DNA from 3 places in the Bacteroides intestinalis DSM 17393 genome. Region 2 is predicted to be linked to each of the others. Evidence: riboswitches for the same ligand, from Rfam matches in the RefSeq annotation. Region 2 holds a riboswitch; each other region holds the start of a gene.

Region 1 (6,032 bases), 670 kb from region 2:
CAAAAGGAGCTTAAAAAAATAGAGAAACAGCAGAAAGAACAAAATGCCGAGCTTGGACTTATCAATGCCGAATATGAAATGCTGAAAACAAATTGCTCCGTCAGCAATAAGAATACCGCTACTTCTCTGGCCACTATCAAAGAAGTGAATCAATATTACTCCGGACAATTGAAAACTCTGAAAACAAAAGAACTGGCTATCAATGAACAGATAGCCGAACTTGCCATCAAACAGGGGCAACTGAGCTCTGAACTGGCACAACTAAGTGGTAAATCTCTAACCCCTATGAGTGAAATTAAGGTCAATGTAAATGCGCCAGCAGCTTGCAAAGCTACATTCACCCTGAACTATTATGTAAAAAATGCCGGTTGGTTCCCTTCCTATGATGTTCGTTCCGGTAGCTTGGCCGAGCCTATCTCCATCATCTACAAAGCCAATATCTTTCAGAATACCAAGGAAGAGTGGAAGAACGTAGAATTATCCCTTTCCTCCTCTAATCCTTCCACCGGAAGCGTAGCCCCCACTCTGTCTACTTACTGGTTGGATTACGGACTTGCAGCACCACGCTACAATTTGAATCTCAATGGAAACACTGTTTCAGGAATCGTTCTTGATAATGAACGTACGCCCGTAATAGGTGCTACCGTTACCATTCCGGGGACTACGATAGGAGCCATAACCGACATAAGCGGTAAGTATTCTATAACTATTCCCAATGGACAAAACAAACTTCAATTTTCATATATTGGCTATCAGACTCAGACCAGAGATATACAAGGGAATATTATGAATGTTACCCTTCAGGAAGATACACAGGCTTTGGATGAAGTAGTGGTAGTAGGTTACGGCGCTGAAAAGAAACCTCTTATGGCAGGTGCTGTCTCCGGTCTTAAGGTAAACCATAAAAAAGATATTCAATACGAAGAAGAAGCCAGCATGGCCCTTGACGTTGAACAAAGCCAGGGACAGATGGGCTACGAATTTGAAATAAAAGTGCCCTACACCATTCCTTCTGATAACAAGCCTGTAGTTGCTGAAATCGGTCATTACGAATTACCCGCTTCTTATACTTACCAAAGTACTCCGAAGATAGATAAAGATGCTTTCCTGATTGCCCAGGTAACCGATTGGGAAAAGCTGAACTTACTTGAAGGCGAAGCAAATGTTTATTTTGAGAATACTTTCATTGGCAAGTCCATTATGAATGTCACCCAACAGAACGACACACTATCCTTCTCTTTAGGTCGTGATAAACGTATCATGATACAGCGTACGAAAGAGAACGAATATACCTCACGCAAGTTTATGGGTTCCTATCAGACGCAATCCATTGCATGGAAACTTTCTGTCCGCAATACGCGTCCAGAGCCTGTCACCCTTACGCTTTACGACCAACTACCCGTATCACGCAACAATAACATTACCGTAACAGCAGAAGAAATCAGCGGCGGCAGTCTGGATGAAGCGAAAGGTATCATCACCTGGCAAATAACCTTACAACCCGGCGAACAACGTGATTTAGCTTTACGTTATAAAGTGAAGTACCCTAAAGGGCGAAACTTAATAATAGAATAATGCTTTTCTTAATTAATCTAAAGACAAGTTGATAGACCATCTGCTCCATACAGGCAGATGGTCTATGCAACAGAAATGTATTCAAGAAAGAAATAACATAACAGTGTATTACTTATAATAAATATTAATTCATATAATATTAATATAGATCACATGCATCCTTTTCATTTTTTGATTGTTTATTCTAACAAAAGAAAGAAGAAGTTATGAAAAAGATTATCGTATTATTGATGTTGGTTTTCATAGGTGCATCTACAACAATCTATGCACAGGAAAGTAAAAGTGAAAGTCGTCGTGCTGAACGTAAAGCACAACGTGATGCAGAAAAAGCTCGGGAGAAAATAGAAGAAGAACGAGCATACACTGATGCAGTACAAGCCATAAAGGAGAGAAAGTTTGTATTGGAAGCGGATCGTGTAACATTCAAAAGAGGCCGTAGTGCTTTTGTTACATCCAATACCAATTTTATCCTTTTAAATGGTGACCGGGCATCCGTACAGATTGCTTTCAATGGCGCCTTTGCAGGTCCTAACGGAATTGGAGGTGTTACAGTGGATGGCACTGTAGGTGAAGTAAAAACCACCACCGACAAAAAGGGGAATGTAACTTGCAATTTTAGTGTGACAGGTGTAGGAATCTCAGCACAAGTCTCTATCAGGCTCACTCGTGGCCGCAACAATGTATCTGCCACAGTAAATCCTAATTTCAACTCGAATAGATTAACACTGGACGGTAAACTCGTTCCATTGTCCGAGTCGAATATATTTAAAGGACGGTCGTTCTAATTATTGTAATTGAACACTTGCGGCTGCAAGAGCCTGCGCTTGTACAAATGAATGTTCACACTTGTACAAGCGCAGGCTCTCGCAGCCGCAAGTGTTTTTTTATGAGAGTTACAGTACTCTTACTTTCCGCTCCATCGACTTAATCTATTTTCCACTTCTTCAGTAGACACAACCTCTTTACACTGCATCTGTTCCAAAGCATTATCAATCTTATCACGCAGTTCAAAAGAAAAGTATAGAACATCATCCGGACAACGATTATTTAATAATGCCTCAATGTCTTCTAATAGCCGTTCATCGTTTACCGCCATTAGGCGTTGAAACAAAAGTTGTTTACGTTCTCCTGTCGTCATAAAGTACCGTATTAATTACATACTACAAATATAGAGTTTTTATTTATGATTCATCCTTTCGATGTTTTTATACATACTTCTGCTTTCCTAAACATAAAAGCCTAAAATACTTTTCCTTATCTAAAGATATGTTTATCTTTGTACCCGCTTAGGTGATGTGAAGTGTGTTCAACACTCCACATAAAAGGGAATCCGGTGAGAAACCGGAACAGTGCCCGCTACTGTAAAGCCTTAATTTTGTTTCAGATAACGCGAAACAAAAAACGGGAAGTATTCATTGAAGAACTTCCAGAAACCACTGTCCAACAAATGGGAAACCAAGGATGGGAAGGTTACTTTCCGTAAAGGCTGAGTCAGGAAACCTGCCTGGGTAATCACATAATTAACGCCGTCTCGGGGTCAAGAAGGCAAGTATTAATTCTTATTTATCAATCAATGAAGAAACAGAATTGGCTGTTCATCCTCATGGGAGGATGTGTAGCAATGAGTGCATCTGCACAAGAGACAAAACAGAGTCAAGACCTGAGTGTAGAACTTAATCCCGTTGTAGTAACAGGTACAGGTACGCATCACAGACTGAAAGACACCCCAACACCAGTGGAAGTAGTAACAGCGAACGACATTAAAAAGGCTGGAATTACAGATTTCCGTGAGGCGATGACTGCTTTGGTTCCGTCGCTGTCTTTCTCTACCAACTCAATGGGAGACTACCTTATGCTAAACGGACTGTCGAACAAGTATGTGCTTATACTTATTAATGGCAAAAAGCTAACAGGAGACAGCAGTAACAACATCGACCTGAACCGCATTGACATGAGTAACGTAAAACGTATTGAAGTCCTGAAGGGTGCCGGTTCCGCTCTTTATGGTAGTGATGCTATTGGTGGTGTAATCAATATCATTACAAACCAACCGATAAATGACATAACAGTTACCAGCAATACAAAGGTAGAAGAGCGTGGACAATTCACCCAGACTGCCAACGTAGACATCAAAACAGAGAAGTTTGCTTCTTATACTTCTTATCAACGTCGTCAGGCCGATGGTTGGACTCTCACACGTGTAGATGCAGATGGTGAAGCGAGAGACCAACATGATGCTAACGCTTTCTATACGGACAATTATACCCAGATGTTTCAATTTACACCGAACGACAAACTGTCAATGTATGTTGAAGGTAGTTATTATGACCGTACAGTTAAACGTCAGCCCGAATACCTGAAATACAATCTGACATACGATGCATACAGTTTAGGAGCAGGAGCTAAATATAATTTCAACAAACGTTCTTATATCCAGTTTGATATTAAGAATGATAATTACGATACCAATTATCTGTACACCAATGAGGATGGAGATAACAAGGTTGGAGACGAAGTGCGTCAGAAACGGCAGCACTATTATAGCGGAAACCTGAAGTCATTATTCCGCTTTACGGAAAATACCCGTACCATATTCGGAGTGGAATATATACAGGAAACTCTGGATCGACCTTCATTCAACGTTGATGAACGCGCATACACTTGGGCTACCTATGCACAAGAAGAAATCACTTTGTTTAAGAACTTACAGATACAGGCAGGATTGCGCTATGTATATCACGAAACAGCCAAGAGTAACGTTACACCCAAACTTGCCGTAATGTATCGTTTGGGCGATTTTACCATTCGCGGACAATATTCGGCAGGATTCCGTGCCCCAGGACTTGATGAGCTATACAAATACTCTTATTCTCAAAGAGGAACCAGAGCAGGAACATTAAGTGCCGGAAACAAGAATCTGGATGCAGAGAAAAGCAACTATGGCTCCATCAATTTAGAGTTCAATAAGAAATGGTTAACAGTGGGAGTAACCGGATATATCAACGAGTTACGCGATATGATTGTAGCGCGTACCGTTAAACTATCCGAATTTTCAGAGGCTGAACAAGCAGCTTTCCAGGAAATCGCAAACGAATTATATGGTGGCAATGCCAAGCTGGGTAATATCCAAAACTACGTTAACAACGATAAAGCGTTAATCAAAGGATTTGAAGTGAATCTGAATGCAAATCTGGGTTATGGTTTCTCTTTAGGCGGTAATTATACCTTTGCCGACGCCAGAACTAAAGACAGTGAAACCGGCTGGCACAAAATAGAGCGCAGTGTTCGCCACTCGGGTAATGTAAACGCAAACTATGCGCATGCTTGGAAGAGCTATCGGCTAAATATCAACCTGAATGGTCGTGTACAAAGCAAACGCATCCATGAGACTTTAAAAAGTGATGAATGGATTGACGAATCCGCTCCCGGATTTGGTTTATGGAATATCAGCACAAGACATACTTTTGACGGCTTAAAATACTTTACCATAGAACCGGGCGTAGGAATCAGCAATATTTTCGATTACAGCGACCGCCGTCCGGATGCATCCCATCTGGCCTCTCTTACACCGGGACGCACATTCTATGTAAGCCTTTTATTACGTTTCAAAAAATAATCCCACAATATCTATTTATGAGGAGGGTTATCCTACACTGGACGCTACACTGGCACAGTTGAAAGAGACACGCCCGAAACAAGTAACACTGATACCGTTGTTGCTGGTATGCGGTAATCATACGAAAGAAGACATCGTCGGAGTATGGAAGCCGGAAATGGAAAAGGCAGGTTATCAGGCCAATGTCCGCATGCAGGGACTGGGCGAACAACCCGCTATCCGGAAGTTATATATGGAACACATTGAGGCGTTGCTGAAATAGCTACACCCTTTCCTTCTCAGGGCTACACCCTTTGCCTCGGATGGCTACACCATTCCGGGTAAAGGGTGTAGCCCTTTTTACAGCCTTTTATGCCCGAAGTTTAAAGAATAGAGCGTATCTTTGCGCCGTAGAAATAAAAGCGATATGAAACAGCCAAAGATAATAGTTGCCGGCATCGGTCCGGGCAGCGAACAAGACATCACGCCCGCAGTTCTGAATGCGGTTCGCGAAGCGGATGTAGTAGTGGGATATAAATATTATTTCCGTTTTATCCAGCCTTATCTCCACCCTGAAACAGAATGTATAGATACGGGCATGAAGCGGGAACGCACTCGTGCGGAACAGGCATTTGAATTGGCGGAACAGGGAAAAACGGTTTGTGTCATCAGTTCCGGTGACGCGGGGATTTATGGAATGACTCCGCTGATTTACGAGATGAAGCGGGAACGGAACAGCAACGTCGAAGTGATTGCCTTTCCGGGTATCAGTGCTTTTCAGAAAGCGGCTTCACTGCTGGGTGCTCCTGTGGGACATGATTTCTGTGTGATTTCTCTTTCCGATCTGATGACACCGTGGGAA
Region 2 (6,032 bases):
CGAACAGAAATGCAGGATTTAGAGTTCCCCACATATAAAGAATCAGCCGGAACAATGACTTGAGCATCCGTCGTCGCTACAGAAAGAATACTGGAAGGAAAGATGTTGCCTCCCAACTCATCCGTTATCTCAAAACCGGAACGGAACGGAGCGGTATTCAGCCAAAAGGAACCTGCCACAACCACCACCAATAAAGCTATCAGAGCAGGCAAACGCCATTTATATCGCCGAAAATCTATACTAGTCAACTCTTTCATACCAATGTTATTTATATTAAGACAAAGGTAAGTATAAAAACTGAAAAACTGGAATGCAAAAGTAATAGTTTACAGTTCTTCACCTTACCAAAACTGTATCAAAGCCTTACCGAATTACCTTCAGCGCATACTAAAATGTAACCGAATTGTAACACGTGTTTCACTTTCCCGTAACAAAAACACCGCACCTTTGTCGCTGAAAAGAAATAAAGTATAACTTTGTGGTAGGAGAATTTGTTTTGAATACCTCATATTAATTAGAAAAAGCAATGAACGATTATCGTATTTTAGTTGTAGACGATGAAGAGGACCTTTGCGAGATCCTGAAATTCAACCTTGAAAATGAAGGGTATGAAGTGGACACGGCCCACTCTGCCGAAGAGGCATTGAAAATGGATATCGGTAGCTACAGCTTGTTGCTACTGGACGTGATGATGGGAGAAATATCCGGTTTCAAAATGGCCAGCCTACTAAAGAAAGATAAGAAAACCGCTCAGGTACCTATTATATTCATCACTGCCAAGGATACGGAAAATGATACGGTAACCGGCTTCAATCTGGGAGCTGATGATTACATCTCCAAACCTTTCTCTCTGCGTGAAGTCATCGCACGCGTCAAAGCTGTATTGCGCCGCACCCAACAAGGAGAACAAGAACGGGCACCGGAGCAAATCAGCTACAAAACATTAGTCATTGATATTGTGAAAAAGAAAGTTAGTATCGATGGGGAGGAAGCCCCTCTCACCAAAAAAGAATTTGAGATATTACTTTTACTCCTCCAGAGCAAAGGACGCGTATTCTCCCGCGAAGATATACTGGCACGGATATGGAGCGACGAGGTCTATGTACTGGACCGCACCATCGATGTGAACATCACCCGTTTGCGTAAGAAAATAGGTATTTATGGAAAATGCATCGTAACTCGCTTAGGATATGGATACTGCTTCGAAGCTGAATAATACCACACATTTCCTGTCGTTCAGCCGAAGGTTATTTCTTTCGGTCATTTCACTGTTTCTGGTATTTGCCGGATGCTTCCTGGCGTATCAATACCAACGTGAAAAAGAATACAAGGTAGATCTGCTGGATATACAGCTACAGGACTATAATGAACGGTTGCACCAGGAGCTTGCCCGCATTCCGGACAGCTTATGGAACACCACACTGGAACGATACCTACAAAAATACATCAAACAGGATTTACGTATTACGGTAGTTAATGTACAGGGTGACGTATTATATGACAGCTACGAAAATCAGAAATTAGGCAATCATATCAACCGCCCGGAAGTGCAAAAAGCACTGGCAGAAGGAAAAGGGTATGATGTACGCCGTACTTCCGAAACAACGGGAGTGCCCTACTTCTATTCCGCCACACTCTATGAGGGCTACATCATACGTTCCGCCCTCCCCTACGACCTGAACCTTGTAAGACACCTTGCAGCAGACCAGCACTACATCTGGTTTACCCTCATCGTATCATTACTATTAATTTTCATCTTCTACAAATTCACCTCTAAACTGGGGACAGCCATCAATCAGCTACGTGAGTTTGCCAAACGTGCTGACAAGAATGAGCCTGTGGAAACAGATATGCAATCCGCCTTCCCGCACAACGAACTGGGAGAGATTTCACAGCATATCATCCAGATATACAAGCGACTGCGGGAAACCAAAGAGGCGCTATACATTGAACGGGAGAAATTGATCACCCACTTACAAACCTCGCATGAAGGATTGGGCGTATTCAATAAGGACAAGAAAGAAATCCTGGTCAACAACCTGTTCACACAGTACAGCAATCTGATTTCAGACTCCAACCTGCAAACAACAGAGGAAATATTCTCCATCAGTGAGTTCCAGAAAATCACGGATTTCATCAACAAAGCTCCCAAGCGTCCGGGCAAGGAAGAAAAGCGTATGTCTATCAGCATCAATAAGAATGGACGTATGTTTATTGTGGAATGTATTATATTCCAGGATTTAAGCTTCGAGATATCCATCAATGACATCACTCAGGAAGAAGAGCAGATCCGCCTGAAACGCCAGTTGACGCAAAACATCGCACATGAACTGAAGACTCCGGTCAGTAGCATACAGGGATATTTGGAAACCATCGTCAACAATGAAAACATTTCCCGGGAGAAGATGCAGACATTCATAGAGCGATGTTATGCCCAAAGCAACCGGTTAAGCCGACTGCTACGCGACATCTCCGTATTAACGCGTATGGACGAAGCCGCCAACATGATCGACATGGAGAAAGTAGACATCAGCCTGTTGGTAGGCAATATCGTAAACGAGGTATCCTTGGAACTGGAAGAAAAGCATATCACCGTAGTCAACTCCCTAAAACCGAAGATACAACTACGGGGAAATTACTCCCTGCTATACTCCATTTTCCGCAACCTGATGGACAATGCCATTGCTTATGCAGGCACGGATATACGCATCAACATCAGCTGTTTCCGCGAGGACGAGAACTTCTACTACTTTAGTTTTGCCGATACCGGCGTGGGCGTCTCTCCCGAACATCTGAACCGCTTATTCGAACGCTTCTACCGGGTGGATAAAGGACGCTCACGCAAACTGGGCGGTACAGGATTGGGATTGGCTATCGTAAAGAACTCGGTAATCATCCATGGAGGTACCATTTCGGCCAAGAACAACCAAGGGGGCGGATTAGAATTCGTATTCACCCTGGCAAAGGAAAAGTAAGAAACGGTTTGCACTAACCACTTTTTTCCTTATCTTTGCGATGCATTGGTTTACTGTCTTTGTTCGGAGACGGTAATTAAAAGGGAATCAGGTGCAAGTCCTGAACAGTCCCGCTGCTGTAAGTTTCATGATAGGTTGCAGGCAAACTACCAATAGCCACTGGAAGTCCGCTTCCGGGAAGGCGCCTGGCAACAGAAACAAGTCAGAAGACCTGCCATGCACTGTTTTTATCACTGCTTTCGAGGAAAAAGCGTTGAGTCTAAATGAAACGGGCAAATCGTCCCCTCATTTCATTCATCCACTCTGCTTCAAAGAAAGTAAGGAACAATAAACTCTGCCAAGTTTATTTGAATGGTGTCCGGTCGAAGGGATTTCGCCCGGACATTTTATTCTGTAACTTTCCCAAAACAAATTTCATCATCCGCGTGTTATACATACAGTAAACAATCAATACGAAGAGTTATGGAAGCAGATTATAAACTGATCGACAATGAAGAACGTCACCAATATGAGTTCCATGTCGATCAATATACTCCAAAGATTGAGTATATAAAATCAACGAATGGGGAGATTTACCTGACACACACCGAAGTACCCACTCAACTGGGTGGTAAAGGCATCGGCAGCCAGTTAGTAGAAAAAGCATTAAAAGATATAGAAAAACAAGGACTTAGATTAGTACCTCTCTGCCCGTTTGTAGCGGGATACATTCACAAACATCCCGAATGGAAAAGAATTGTAATGAAAGGTATTCACATTCAATAATAAATAGTTATGAATATAAAGAAAGAATATACGAACGGGGAAGTGACCATCATCTGGCAACCCGGCCTGTGCCAACATGCAGGCATTTGTACCAAGACCCTTCCGAATGTGTATCATCCGAAAGAAAAACCGTGGATAACGGCTGAAAATGCAACGACGGAAGAATTGATCGCTCAAATCAAGAAATGCCCGTCAGGAGCATTAAGTTACAGAATGAATAACGAGAAAGAAGATAAATAAAAGAAATGAGGTTACCCCTTCAATATATGAATTCGGGTAACCTCATTTGTATTATGAAAAAGAAAGTAGTTATGTACGTTCCAATTGAACAGTGAAATGACGCATCAGGGGAGCCTCCCAAGTAATACGGACTCCATTAGTAATACTTTCACGACGGTCGAAAACATTCTTCAACGCTACTGCTATCACGTTCATGTGATTATCCGTATATACGCGGCGGGGAATAGCAAGACGCAATAAATCCAATCCGGTAAAACGGTTCTCACGAGTAACCGGATCACGGTCTGCCAGAATATAACCGATTTCACATCCTCTGATACCGGCTTCAAGATACAATTCAACCGTTAGAGTCTGTGCCGGGAATTCATTCTTCGGTACATGCGTCAGTACCTTCGTTGCATCCACAAAAATGGCATGTCCGCCTGCTGGACGCTGATAAGGAATACCGTATTCATCCAACTTCTTTGCCAGATATTCTACCTGACGGATGCGGGTTTCCAGATTATCAAATTCCGTATTCTCATCCAGTCCTGTGGCAAGTGCATTCATGTCACGACCATTCATACCACCGTAAGTAAGATACCCTTCATATTGCACGCAAAAGCCTTTGGCACCTTCGTACCAATCTTTTTTTCGTGTAGCAATGAAGCCTCCCATATTGACGATACCATCCTTCTTGGCACTCATAGTCATACCATCTGCCAGTTCGAACATCTCTTTCGTAATTTCCTTGATTGTTTTACCGCTATAGCCATCTTCACGCATTTTGATGAAGTAAGCATTTTCCGCAAAACGTGCGGAGTCAAATAATACAGGTTTATGATACTTATCCGCAAGAGCACGGACTTCACGAAGGTTCTGCATGGATACGGGCTGTCCGCCGGCCGTGTTGTTCGTAATGGTAACGATGATAAACGGTATACGGTCAGCATGCTCCTGCAATGCTTTTTCCAATTTCACAGGATCGACATTGCCTTTAAAAGGTATTTCCAACTGAGTATTTTTCGCTTCATCGATGGTGCAATCCAAAGCAATGGCCTTCCGGCCCTCGATATGCCCCTTGGTGGTATCAAAGTGAGAGTTACCCGGAACAATATCTCCCTCATGTACCAGGTAAGAGAAAAGCACATTCTCGGCTGCACGTCCCTGATGGGTGGGAATGACATATTCAAAACCAGTCAGACGGGTGATCACTTCTTTCAGGTTGAAGAAGGAGGAAGCACCTGCATAACTTTCGTCGCCCAACATCATCGCTGCCCATTGGCGATCGCTCATTGCTCCCGTACCGGAGTCGGTTATCAAATCGATATATACTTGCTCGGATTTCAGCTGGAACACATTGTAATGGGCTTCTTTCAGCCACTGCTCACGTTCCTGGCGGGTACTCTTCCGAATGGGTTCCACCATTTTAATTTTCCAAGACTCTGCAAAAGGTAATTCCATAGTGCTTGCTTATTATTTTGACATTTAGTTAACAAAAAGACCCGTAGAAAATCTTCCACGGGTCGAATATAAGCATTTATACAGGATTAAACAAAAGTTTTACTATCTTTTTGTCAACAGTTCATTCCTTTGACAGAAATTTCTTCTTCTCCTTCTTACTCATCTCCCGCACAACAATCGCGACAGGATGCCAGGACTTATACATCACACGAGGTTCAGGCTTGCCTACTTCCTCCTGAGAAAGACAAAAATCAGGTACATACGAGTAATCCGGCTGATCGGGACAATAAATACTGAAACGCAAATGGGAACCCTGCTTGTAGTTCTCTCCGCCAATGATGCCAAGCGGCTGTCCCGGAATCACCTCTTCACCCGGAGAAACAAAGATCCCTCCATTCTGGAATAATTTATAACGGGCAAAAGTTCCGTCCTTATGGAAAACTTCCAGATAATTTTCCGTAGCATGAAACGATGTATTTTCAGAAGTGGAAGCGGCATTATCAACAACCTCGGTCACAAGTCCGCCACGGGAAGCAAAAATGGTATCACCGGCAGTAGTAGAAAAACCAAGTCCCGTAATGCGTTTCTCTCCTTCCTTCCCAAAGAATT
Region 3 (6,032 bases), 1.6 Mb from region 2:
TCTGATGATTTTACCACACCCGAAATATTACCGTCAAATTCAACCGTTGCCGATACTTTATCCTTTCCGGATTCTATGACAAGAAGATTCTTGTTTTGCGAAGCAAAAACTTTTCCTCCAACAACTGCCATCGTATTTTTTCTGGCTCCTTTCGTTCCTTCGATAAGAGTCGCTTCTCCTGTAGAAGGATGAAACAACTTAATACCTCCGTTATCACGCAGATAAATGTTATCATCGCCCAACACTGCTACATGCGTAGGCCAACTTACCTGACTCTTCAATTCATCACCAAAAGCAGTTTCCAGTTTCAATGTTTCAGCATTGACTATCGTCAAAAAGCCTCCCTCGTTACCTCCGTTTTGAGAAACAATATACATTTTATTGTTGGCAATAAATACATCCTGTGGAACACTACCCAACCATGCTCCATTGTTTTCTTTCTGGAAAGCCATCTCCACTAATTCTCCCTCAGGACTTATGAATATTAAAGACCCACCTTTATCGCCTCGCAAAGAAGCTCCTTCGTTCAGTATAAAGGTTCCATACTTATACTTTCCATACACGTCGAGGTCTAACTTGGCTGCTGCTTCACCTTGTTCCGCATTTGAAACTTTCAGTTGAATTTCACTTTTTCCAAGATCCGTCGCAGTAAACTCATAAGCAGGGGTGGTAGAAACTTCCTTACCATTCAATGTCCAGGCGTATTTCACTTCTGAACTTCCTTCTACTACAGCCTTTAGATTCAGAGTTGTACCTTGCACTACTTCTTGTGCTTCGGCACCCTCTATCACAACTGTTAAAGGCGACAACGGTTCTTTGTCATCATCACTACAAGATACTAGTCCTACCGTAAGGACAAGGCATGATAAAAAATAAATAATGTTCTTCTTCATTGTTAGTATATAAAAAATTAAAAACTAAAATTCAAACATCAACGAGCACAGCACATTACGCAATGGCATCGGATAGTATTGTGTCGATTCATAATAGGTATTCAGAATGTTATCCACACGTACTTGCGAAGTAAGCTGCATGCCGTTCCCTAATTTCCACAAATAACCCACTAATAAGTTATGAACCGTATAAGGACGGGTTGAATAAGATTCATCAGTTGTGACATAACGTTTACCTATATAAGTAGTCTGCCACGAACAAAAGGCTTTTTTATAATCGAACGCCAGCCGTGCATTCCATTTCAATTCGGGCACATAAGGGATCTGCTGCATATAAGAGTTATCATCTACATGCTGCTTCTTCCGCGTACGCGAACGAGCCCAGCTGAAATTACCGGAAAGTGTAGTCTTGAAATCTCCAAAGCTAAGCACCATTTTACCAGTAAACTCTGCTCCCATCGAGAGGACATTACGTTTGTTCTGAGGTGTCCATATCCACTGGTTGCCATCTTTTGGAAGCCACAATATCCAATTGTCAATATGCATCAGATAACCGGACGCTTCTGCATTCAATGTCATCCAGGAGGTTAAATCATTCTTATAACCGATGGCTGCGTCATAAGAATAGCCGTCTTCGGGTTTCACATCAGGATTTCCACCGGGACGCCAATAAAGATCATTCATACTGGGAAAACGATAATTATACGACATGCTACCTTTTACGTAGAAGGTCTTATCGAAAAAGTTTGTGGCAAAACCAGCCGACCATGTAGACACGTTCCGGCTATTATTCTGCTCGAACATATACTGCCCATGTAGTTGTAACCATGGCAATAATGTCCAGTTCGCCGAAGCTTGCAACGACAATACATTGCGATGATGCTTCAATGGCGGTTCGGGTACCGGTATATTATAATACACATCGTCTATCAGGTACTTAGCGGAATCCACATCAATGTAACTACTCACATTTACCAAGTCGTGTGTATAGGTAAGCGTAGCATTCAATACCAACTCGTCAACAGGTGCACACGAATAATCAGCAACCCCCTGCCATGTCTGCGAAGAGTTGATATTGCCTTCCGGGTCGAACAACCCGCCATCAAACCATTTGTCATACTTCAGACGATAATAAAGCCATGCGCCTTTTACATGAAATTCATGGATGCCACGCACGTAGTCGAACCCTACATACCCGCGAATATTCGTTTCATTCTGCTGTTCGTGTGTCTTTCCCACAATGCCTAATGGTTGGGGCAACATGCGCTTCCCTTGTTGTATCCAGCCTACAGCAGCCAGTTGTGCGTACGGATTCAGTTTAAAGTACCCTTCCTGCATCGCACTCCATTGTGAATATTTGGCATCTTGCCGCTTCTCACGGAAAGCTTCATTAGTAAGTACTTTATTAATATAAGTATAGTCATTATCCGAATGCTGATAAAACAAACGTGTTTTCGAAACCACCCGTTTGCCACTTACATTAATCTGTGTTCCTCCGGTATATGTGTTATAAGAACCATATTCTCCAAAAAATTTACCTGTAACTCCCTTTCCCCACTCCGGATCATTGAAGATGTTTACACTCCCACCCACAGCACCGGTACCACTCTTCACATGACTGCTTCCATAATAAAGGTTCACGTTGTCGGCAAAGAAGACAGGGAACTGCGAAAAGTCAAACACTCCGGACATCGGCGGCGTGATGTTGATTCCATTCCAGTTGACCCGGGTTTGCGCAGCACTTCCTCCACGGAAAGAGGCTGTAGATAATGCTCCCGTGCCCAGGCTCTTAATGTAGGTAGCTGAATTTTCGGTCAATAACTCAGAAAACGAACGGGTTTTATTGATTTGCAGCAATTCAGGCTCAAGATGCGTCACTTTTGCACCGGCATTTGCTTCATTGGCATGACGTATCCGACGGGCTACAATCTGCACCTCATCCAGATTCAGGCCATAGGCAATCGTATCCTTTTTTTGAGCTATCGCATCAGTCACCAGCAGGCATGCGGCAACTATCAGGAAAAACAGTTTTCTCATAAACTTAGATTATTGAACTTCGGATGATTCAGGGAAATAGACCTGATTGGGATAAATACCAACACGGTAACTTTCAACATTTCCACTCTCTTTATAATGACGAATATAGCCACGCTGTGCCGAATAGTCCAGACAGTCGCAGATATACACTTCCCCTTGCGGACTTACTCCACAACCATACATCATATCTACTCCAGGTACATGACGATGTAATTTAAAAGTGCCATCATCCGTATTCAACGTATAAATACTTTGTTGTGAGTCATTCGGAAGACCCGGTTTGCAGGTTCGCACACTAAAATAGATCAGAGTTTTAGTAGCATCCATGTCAGTCCGGTTATAGCTGATAGTTCCGGTTACATCCCCTTCTTTGGCTTCATTCTTACTGACAAAAGGCAGTCTGTAAGTAGTCACTACCTTCTCCGTCTGCGGATCAATACACTTTAACAGGATAGCAGTAAGTTTGCCTTTATCACGTTCGTTCATCAAAGCCCATATCTTGCCATTTTTGTCTTTCAGCAATTTACAGGTTTTAGTGACTTCCTCATTATAGACTTCTTCTATCATGCGGCTTCCTTCCAGAGTAATATTGTCCAGATCGAACACATAAACCCCTTTTGCTGTAATACCCAAAAGTTTATGTTCAGACACTTCCATATATTCTACCCATTTTCTGATAACGATATATTCCAAGGGAGTACCATAAGGAGGCACGGTACGAATCCGTACCAGCTGGCTGGGCAAATCAACACCGGAGACATTGTTACTTAAAAGATCGGAAACGATAGCAGTAGTATCCGATATAGCCACAATCTGACGTGGTAATCCTGCCTGTGTATAAAGTATCGTACCTTCGGATTCGAAAGTCTTGGAATTCACAATCTCGATTTTCTTAGAATTGTTCAAAGCGATGAAGTACTTCCCATTAATCATCGTAATAGATTGTGCTACATCCCCTAACGGTCGGTTATTCACAACACGAAAGACATCGGGACTCACCATCCCGTTACGGTACAATACAGATATAGCTCCCATATTCGTACCTATTCTTCCCTCGTTCAAAACAATAGCTTCGATATTACCCTCGCCCACTCCGGCAGGAAAATCATCCTCATATTCGCAGGCGGATAATGATACCATTAGCACTGCACAACATAACCTCAAAATGCGTTTCTTCTGCATACACACAATTATTTTCCGTTATGTTTCGAGGTACGAAGTCAGAGCAATGACCTCTCATATCTATAACAATATGAGTTGAAGCAATGTGAATCTCTTAAGTTCCTTTTCCCCCGAAACTGTAGATTGCAGACTTTGCAGGCAGGTCTTCTGACTCGCTTCCTCTCCGGAAGTCCTTCCCATCCTATACGGACAGTGGACAAGTGTAGAATTTATCCGAAAAGTTTAATGAAGCTCACAGCAGTGGGTCTGTTCAGGAGTTTCACCTGATTCCCTTTTCACCTCGTTTGATAAGATATATCACGAAGCACCCGAAAGCCGGATTCTTAAATCCGAGTGCAAAGATAGACATTATAAATCATGCAAGGAAGAATATTCTAAAAAAAAAGAAAATGAACTTAATGTTTTATTCCCTCTTATAAGTTTGCTTGGTTCAGTACTCAAGGCTTTATGAATAGGCCCCGTATATTCATTATATCTGAGTCTTATTTACTCCGTGTCTTCTCCGTATCTATACGCTTGGACTTGATACGGAGTTGGTACGGCCTTGACACGGAGTTGGTATGAAGCAGACTTGCAAGAATCCCTTCCTGACAGATTTCCTAAATCTATTCCTCAAAAAAAGAGGAAGAAACGTTTGTCTGTTCCAAATAAAAGAAGTACTTTTGTGCCCGATTATTCCGCACCGGGTTCGACAAAGTGCTTTCTAAGTGATTAGAGACCACCCGACGGAGCTAACTTATACATTATATATAAGAAATGTACGCAATTGTAGAAATCAACGGTCAGCAATTTAAAGCAGAAGCTGGCAAAAAGCTGTTTGTACACCACATCCAGAATGCAGAAAACGGTACAACAGTAGAATTTGACAAAGTTCTTTTGGTAGACAAAGAAGGTGCTATCACCGTAGGTGCTCCCACCGTAGAAGGTGCAAAAGTAGTTTGCCAGATTGTATCAAGCCTGGTAAAAGGTGACAAAGTTCTCATTTTCCACAAGAAAAGAAGAAAAGGTCATCGCAAGTTGAACGGTCACCGTCAACAATTCACAGAGTTAACAATCACAGAAGTAGTAGCTTAATCAATTTAAAACAGTAAGAAGAAATGGCACATAAAAAAGGTGTCGGTAGTTCTAAGAACGGCCGCGAATCACAGAGCAAGAGATTAGGCGTTAAGATATTTGGTGGCGAAGTTTGCAAAGCTGGTAACATCATCGTTCGTCAAAGAGGTACTGAATTCCACCCGGGTAACAACATCGGTATGGGTAAAGACCACACTCTTTTCGCTTTAGTAGACGGAACTGTACAGTTCAAAGTAACCAAGGAAGACAGACGTTATGTATCTGTAATCCCCGCTGAAAGCGCAGAAGCGTAAGTTTCAGAATAAAAAATAAAGAAAAGGGATGTAATCCAATGGATTGCATCCCTTTCTTTTTATAGCAAAAACAACACCTTATTTGTTTTTTACTTATCTTTGTGCTCTCAAATCAAGATTTTAATCAAAACAAAGTATCAAGATATGCTTACCATCAAACAAATTACAGAAAACACCGACGCGGTGATCCGCGGACTGGAAAAGAAGCATTTCAAAAATGCTAAAGAGACAATAGACCAAGTAATTGCCTTTAACGACAAAAGACGTAGCACACAGTCTGTATTAGATAATAACCTCTCTGAAGTGAACTCTATTTCCAAATCTATCGGACAACTGATGAAGGAAGGGAAAAAAGAGGAAGCTGAAACTGCCAAAAGTCGTGTAGCCGAGCTAAAAGAAACTAACAAGACTCTGCAAGCCGAAATGGACCAGGCTGCTGAAGATATGCAGAATCTGCTCTACACCATTCCTAATATACCTTATGATGAAGTACCCGAAGGTGTGGGCGCCGAGGATAATGTAGTAGAGAAAATGGGTGGCATGGAAACCGAAC

What was found. A riboswitch is a leader RNA that binds a small molecule or an ion and turns the genes downstream of it on or off. The one in region 2 is predicted to bind cobalamin.
Region 1: it holds a riboswitch for cobalamin, as region 2 does, so the genes downstream of both, BACINT_RS10955 (TonB-dependent receptor plug domain-containing protein) here and BACINT_RS13580 (GNAT family N-acetyltransferase) in region 2, are expected to answer to the same signal.
Region 3: it holds a riboswitch for cobalamin, as region 2 does, so the genes downstream of both, BACINT_RS19855 (DUF5074 domain-containing protein) here and BACINT_RS13580 (GNAT family N-acetyltransferase) in region 2, are expected to answer to the same signal.

The regions. Positions count from the first base shown of each region.
Region 1 is NZ_ABJL02000008.1:355,825-361,856, forward strand. Features, by position in the region: gene BACINT_RS10940 (mucoidy inhibitor MuiA family protein) at 1-1,575, shown strand, start outside; gene BACINT_RS10945 (DUF4251 domain-containing protein) at 1,782-2,360, shown strand; gene BACINT_RS10950 (hypothetical protein) at 2,480-2,713, opposite strand; cobalamin riboswitch at 2,847-3,097, shown strand; gene BACINT_RS10955 (TonB-dependent receptor plug domain-containing protein) at 3,149-5,191, shown strand; gene BACINT_RS23680 (sirohydrochlorin cobaltochelatase) at 5,205-5,453, shown strand; gene cobJ (precorrin-3B C(17)-methyltransferase) at 5,598-6,032, shown strand, end outside.
Region 2 is NZ_ABJL02000008.1:1,023,830-1,029,861, forward strand. Features, by position in the region: gene BACINT_RS13565 (hypothetical protein) at 1-257, opposite strand, end outside; gene BACINT_RS13570 (response regulator transcription factor) at 527-1,216, shown strand; gene BACINT_RS13575 (sensor histidine kinase) at 1,191-2,975, shown strand; cobalamin riboswitch at 3,004-3,208, shown strand; gene BACINT_RS13580 (GNAT family N-acetyltransferase) at 3,438-3,740, shown strand; gene BACINT_RS13585 ((4Fe-4S)-binding protein) at 3,750-3,980, shown strand; gene BACINT_RS13590 (tryptophanase) at 4,050-5,423, opposite strand; gene BACINT_RS13595 (M23 family metallopeptidase) at 5,545-6,032, opposite strand, start outside.
Region 3 is NZ_ABJL02000008.1:2,579,881-2,585,912, forward strand. Features, by position in the region: gene BACINT_RS19845 (DUF5074 domain-containing protein) at 1-893, opposite strand, end outside; gene BACINT_RS19850 (TonB-dependent receptor plug domain-containing protein) at 918-2,930, opposite strand; gene BACINT_RS19855 (DUF5074 domain-containing protein) at 2,940-4,112, opposite strand; cobalamin riboswitch at 4,232-4,439, opposite strand; gene rplU (50S ribosomal protein L21) at 4,869-5,186, shown strand; gene rpmA (50S ribosomal protein L27) at 5,210-5,479, shown strand; gene serS (serine--tRNA ligase) at 5,624-6,032, shown strand, end outside.